2 regions of the Kosakonia calanthes genome follow, and region 2 is predicted to be linked to the other one. Evidence: predicted binding sites of a transcription regulator. Region 2 holds the regulator's gene; the other holds the start of a gene.
The links. The regulator PurR, encoded in region 2, represses purine synthesis genes. The targets are predictions, from matches to a motif close to CANGCAAACGTTTGCNTG.
Positions count from the first base shown of each region.

Region 1: the regulator PurR is predicted to act here: its motif matches at 1,112-1,129, upstream of AAEY27_RS22330 (NCS2 family permease).

Region 1 covers NZ_CP151800.1:4,778,477-4,781,612, forward strand. Annotated here, with positions in the region: gene cbrC (PF03691 family colicin E2 tolerance protein CbrC) at 1-371, opposite strand, end outside; gene yieH (6-phosphogluconate phosphatase) at 397-1,062, opposite strand; gene AAEY27_RS22330 (NCS2 family permease) at 1,230-2,567, shown strand; gene AAEY27_RS22335 (4'-phosphopantetheinyl transferase family protein) at 2,613-3,136, opposite strand, start outside.
Region 2 covers NZ_CP151800.1:2,661,368-2,664,503, reverse strand. Annotated here, with positions in the region: gene punC (purine nucleoside transporter PunC) at 1-482, opposite strand, end outside; gene punR (DNA-binding transcriptional activator PunR) at 594-1,505, shown strand; gene purR (HTH-type transcriptional repressor PurR) at 1,525-2,550, opposite strand; gene AAEY27_RS12455 (YnhF family membrane protein) at 2,848-2,937, shown strand; gene AAEY27_RS12450 (MFS transporter) at 3,112-3,136, shown strand, end outside.

The DNA of each region.
Region 1 (3,136 bases), 2.1 Mb from region 2:
GCCAGCCAGTACTCCTGCTGCCAGCCGCAATAGCCGGGTGTGCGCTGTGTGAGCTCGGCTAAATTGGCCTCCGGCCACGGGTTTTTCAAACCGGTAAATTCGCCCTCTGCGTCGAATTCACTCTCAACACCCTCAATGCTGCAATCATCCTGAAAGCTCCCGGCAAACTTCTGTGCTGCGGAGCCATCGGCGATACACCATGGACAGAGGGTGTCGACATCTTCAGTGGTAAAGAAAGGGTTGGTGTAATACACGTCCGTTGGCTGCGTGCAGCAAGCGCAGGTTACGGTTTTTTGTTCGGAGAAAACACCTGTTTCCAGGGGCTGCGGATGGTATTTAAATACCGGTAGAGGGCGATTTGTCTGTGCCATAAAAACATCCTGTTTAGTGGTTAGATTAGCGCGTAACAGACCACCCGCGTGCGCGCCACAGCTCTGGTAACTGAGCTAAGTCAGTGAACATCGTCACTTTCGGGTGGTCGATGGGTACATTATGCGGGTCGGCGCAGAAATAAAAGACTTCCATCCCTGCCGCAATTCCAGACTGCGCTCCGGCGGTGGAATCATCCACCAGAATACACTTTGCCGGAGAGACATTCAGTACCTGTGCTGCATGGTACATTAACGCTGGATCCGGCTTCCAGCGCTGGATGTCATAGCCGCTAAACAGTTTGTCTGGAAAGTGGTGTAACATCCCAAGTTTGCCCAAAGAATGCTGCATTTTGCTGACCGGACCATTCGAAACGACACACATTGGCACGCTTACTGCTTCCAGTAATTCATTCGCACCAGCAATGACTTCCAGCTCGCTATCAAACAGACGCGCGACTTCCGCACGGTAAATCGGTTCCAGCGTCTCTTTTTGCAGATTTTTGCTGTACTCCTCGCCGATAACATCGATGATTTCGTACAGTTTCATGCCCTTAAAGCGCTTGAATACCTCTTCCAAATCCAGCGTGATGCCAAATTCCGCAAACATATGCACGTAAGCGCGGGAACAAATTACTTCACTGTCGACCAGGGTGCCGTCACAGTCGAAAAACACCGCTTCTATGTGGGACATGCCATTTCCTGTTATTGCAAGTTTACCGTTTACTTAACGCAGATTGCGGGACGCAATCGTTGCCGTATAAGCAAAATCAATGAAAAAAAGTGTGTGATAACCGTCAACATTGTCTCATTTTGGTATAGGATAGCGACGAATTTTCCCTCCTATTCCGGAAATTGATAATGAGCCAACAACAGACTTCCCAGGCATCGAGCCAGGGGTTGCTTGACCGCGTGTTTAAACTGCGTGCGCATGGCACGACGGCACGCACCGAAGTGATCGCCGGTTTCACGACGTTTTTGACGATGGTCTATATCGTTTTTGTTAACCCCCAAATTTTGGGCGTCGCGGGAATGGATACCAGCGCAGTTTTTGTCACCACCTGTCTGATTGCTGCATTCGGTAGCATCCTGATGGGTCTGGTTGCCAACCTGCCGGTGGCACTGGCGCCGGCGATGGGTCTGAACGCGTTCTTCGCGTTCGTGGTGGTTGGCGCAATGGGTCTGTCCTGGCAGATTGGGATGGGCGCGATTTTCTGGGGTGCGGTAGGTCTGTTGTTGCTGACCCTTTTCCGCGTGCGTTACTGGATGATTGCCAATATCCCGGTTAGCCTGCGTGTGGGCATCACCAGCGGTATCGGTTTGTTTATCGGCATGATGGGCCTGAAAAATGCGGGCGTTATCGTGGCGAACAAAGAGACGCTGGTTAGTATCGGTAACCTGACTTCGCATAGCGTTCTGCTGGGCGTGCTTGGTTTCTTTATTATCGCGATCCTCGCGTCCCGTAACATTCATGCCGCGGTGCTGGTTTCTATCGTGGTGACCACGCTGTTGGGCTGGTTGCTGGGCGATGTGCAATACCACGGTATTGTTTCCGCGCCGCCTAGCGTGGCAACGGTCGTCGGCAATGTCGATCTGGCTGGCTCGTTTAATATCGGCCTGGCGGGCGTTATCTTCTCATTCATGCTGGTCAACTTGTTTGACTCCTCCGGTACGCTGATTGGCGTGACCGATAAAGCCGGGCTGGTGGACGAAACCGGCAAGTTCCCACGCATGAAACAAGCGCTGTTTGTGGACAGTATCTCCTCCGTTGCCGGTTCCTTTATCGGTACCTCTTCGGTGACCGCTTATATAGAATCCTCTTCCGGTGTTTCCGTGGGGGGCCGTACTGGCCTGACCGCGGTTGTCGTCGGTCTGCTGTTCCTGCTGGTTATCTTCTTGTCGCCGCTGGCGGGCATGGTTCCGGGTTACGCGGCGGCCGGTGCGCTGATTTACGTTGGCGTGCTGATGACATCCAGCCTGGCGCGTGTGAACTGGCATGATCTGACCGAAGCGGTTCCTGCGTTTATCACTGCGGTGATGATGCCGTTTAGCTTCTCAATTACCGAAGGTATCGCGCTGGGTTTTATCTCTTACTGCGTGATGAAAATCGGTACTGGTCGCCTGCGCGATCTCAGCCCGTGCGTGATGGTGGTTGCGGTGCTGTTCCTGCTGAAAATCGTCTTTATCGACGCGCATTAATGCTTTTATCCCTCTCCCGATTGGGAGAGGGTTTTTTGCTCGTGCTTAACTTAGGGTTAATGCTTTTTCGGCAGGTAGGCTGGTGAAGCGCATCAGGCGGGAAGCGGGATCGTTAGCGCGCGTTTGCACATCCGAAAGATAACGCCACCCTTTTTGGCTATCGAATTCCCAAATTCGTAGGCTCTCAATCGCAGGCGCGACGGCGACCGACCAAATCAGCACATCTTCTGCATCACACATCACTTCCACTTGCGCGCGCTGCATCACGCGAAGCCGCCCGGAACCTGGCAACAATTGCAGTTGCCCAGGGTCGTCCTGCATTTGGTGGATTAATTTCATCACACTCTGGCGCAGCGTCAGAAGCTGCGTTTGCGCTTCGTTCGGATCGTTTTGGTTGTTGATCCACAACTGTTCGTTATTCGTGAAAGCGTGTTTTTGCCCGTGTGGGCTATGAAAGCTACGCGTAGCGCGTTGCAGCTCCATATCGAGACCGCATTCGCCTTCGGTGGTAATGGCGACGCCAACCATGTTTCCGGCATACGCCAGCGAAAAATGCGGCAGGCTGCTAT
Region 2 (3,136 bases):
GCCTGCCAGGAGAGATGGGAGAGGATCCAGGCGCCGAGCAGCGGTGCCAGCGCCGGGGTTAACCCGACCAGCGGCATAATGGTGGCGAAAATGCGGTTAACGCGGTGCGCCGGATAATGGTCAGTCACCAGCGCTTGCCAGCTTACAGTGGCCGCGCAGACGCCCACTGCCTGCACAAAGCGCAGCACCAGCAGCAGTGTGGCATCGCGTATCCATAATGTACCCACGCAACCTAACGCGAAAATGGTCAACCCGATCAGCAGAATCGGTTTGCGTCCATAACGATCCGACAGCGGCCCCCACACCAGTTGCGCGATCGCGAACCCCGCCAGAAAGAGGCTGAGCGTGGCGCTGACCACGGCGGAAGAGGTTTGCAAATCTTGTTGTATTGCACTGAAAGCGGGCAGGTACATGTCGGTGGCTAAAAAGCCCAGCACGCTTAATCCCGCGAGCCAGACTAAAAATCCTTTGCCAGGTTGCATTATGGTTTCTCTTTGTTGCAGGTATTTAGGGGTGTCGAGTGTAAGGAGTGCAATAACAGTTGTGAAACGCTAATATTTGCGCATTGGTTTCAAAATTTTTGCAGGCAGATTATGTGGTCAGAATATTCCCTTGAAGTGGTTGATGCGGTGGCGCGCAATGGCAGTTTTAGCGGTGCGGCGCAAGAGTTGCATCGCGTGCCTTCTGCGGTGAGCTATACCGTTCGGCAACTGGAAGAGTGGCTGGCGGTTCCGCTGTTTGTGCGTCGCCATCGTGATGTAGAGTTAACGCCCGCAGGCGTCTGGTTTTTGAAAGAAGGGCGTTCTGTTATCAAAAAAATGCAGGTCACCCGCCAGCAGTGCCAGCAAATCGCCAATGGCTGGCGCGGGCAACTGGCGATCGCGGTGGACAATATCGTTAAACCTTCGCGCACGCGGCAGCTAATCGTTGATTTTTATCGCCATTTCAGTGATGTCGAATTACTGGTTTATCAGGAGGTGTTTAATGGCGTCTGGGATGCGCTTTCTGACGGACGCGTTGAGTTGGCGATTGGCGCAACGCAGGCCATTCCGGTCGGTGGACGTTATGCGTTTCGCGATATGGGCATGCTTAGCTGGAAATGCGTGGTTTCCAGTCAACATCCTTTGGCTGCAATGCCCGGCCCGCTAAGTGATGAGACGTTGCGCAACTGGCCTTCGCTGATTCAGGAAGATACGTCGCGTTCATTACCGAAACGCATTACCTGGCTGCTGGATAACCAAAAACGCGTGATTGTCCCGGATTGGGAATCGTCGGAAGCCTGTCTCTCGGCGGGGCTGTGTGTGGGCATGGTGCCGGCGCATTTTGCCAGACCGTGGTTGGATAGCGGAGCCTGGGTGGCGCTCGAACTGGAAAACCCGTTTCCGGATGCGGCTTGCTGCCTGACATGGCAACAAAACGAGGCATCGCCCGCCTTAAATTGGCTGCTGGAGTACCTGGGAGATAGCGAAACGCTGAACAGTGAATGGTTGCGGGAGCCGGAGTAACGGCCCCCGCGAAAGAAGATTAACGGCGGTAGTCGCGGAACGGGCCATCGGCCACCGAGCGGCGCTCTACCAGGCGCGGATGCACCTCAATCGATTGCGACTCTTCACGTTTGTTGACGATGCGGTCAAGCAACATGGTAAAGGCGGTTTCACCCAATGAATCTTTCGGCTGATGAATCGTCGTCAACGCTGGCGTGAAGAAGCGAGAGTTGCGCACATTGTCATAACCGATAACCGAAATATCCTGCGGTACGCGTAAACCCATCTCATCAGCGGCGCACAGTGCGCCCATCGCCATAATATCACCGCCGCAAAAAACGGCGGTAGGGCGGTGCGACTGGCCGAGGATCTGCTGCATGGCGCGGTAACCAGATTCCGGTTCGAAGTCGCCCTGCACAATCCAGTTTTCCGGGACGGAAATCATGGCTTCTTCCATCGATTTCATAAAGCCCGCCAGACGGCCTGCGCCGGTATTACGCTCCAGCGGGCCGGGGATCACGCCGATATCGCGATGCCCGCGTTCAATAAGATAGCGGCCTGCCATATAACCGCCTTCGAAGGCGTTATCAATGACAGAATCGGTAAAATCGGCTTTTGCTTCGCCCCAGTCCATCACCACCATCGGAATGTGGCGATACTCTTCCAGCATGCTTAAAACAGATTCGGGATATTCAGAGCACATAACCAACAGGCCGTCGACGCGTTTTTGCGCCATCATCGACAAATAAGCGCGCTGTTTTTCGTGGCTATTCCATGCGTTACCCAGAATCAGGGTGTAGCCTTTCTGGAAACATTTCTTTTCGACAGCTTCGATGATTTCGGCAAAATAGGCCGCTTCGCTGCTGGTGGCCAATAAACCGATAGATTTTGTGTGATTGACTTTCAAACTGCGCGCCACGGCGCTCGGCGAATAGTGCAGTTCTTTGATCGCGGCCCACACGGCGTTGCGCGTCTCTTCGGCGACGAAGCGTGTTTTGTTAATTACATGTGATACGGTTGTAGTGGAAACGTTTGCTCGTTTCGCGACGTCTTTAATCGTTGCCATCAGATATTACTCCAGACCATATCGTAAGCTCCTGATAATACTTAAGGTAAACGTTTGCCTTTAAACACCCTGAACTCAGCAAAAAGAGTGCGGTACGCCGGGAAAACGACACTGGACGTCAGGAGGGGAGTCAATGGCCGGTACGCTTATAAATTTAGCGTCGAATTTTGTCTTATCTTGAGCAAAAGGGGAAGAGTTAAAACGATTCTCCCTCTAATTCCCGCAAGATTTTTAGGATAATTTGTGCAAAAATGCGCTATCTCACTTTTTGTGGGGAAATTAAAAGGAGAGAAATTGATGAGCACCGATCTTAAGTATTCATTATTCACCACCGTCATCGTTCTGGGTCTGATTGTTTTCGGCGCGCTGACCGCAGCACTGCATTGATCTATCGCGAGGGAGAGCTTTCTCCCTCGGTTTTCCTGCCTTATCTCCTGCATTTGTATCTGTTGCGCAATAATCTTTTGTCATTCAGCTAACTTCTAATTTATGTGACAGCTGTCATACTTTTGTCTTCAACGACAGAGTCGAGCGTCGGCATGTCATTTTCGGAGCCAAAATATGAAAATTAATTTCCCTTTGCTGT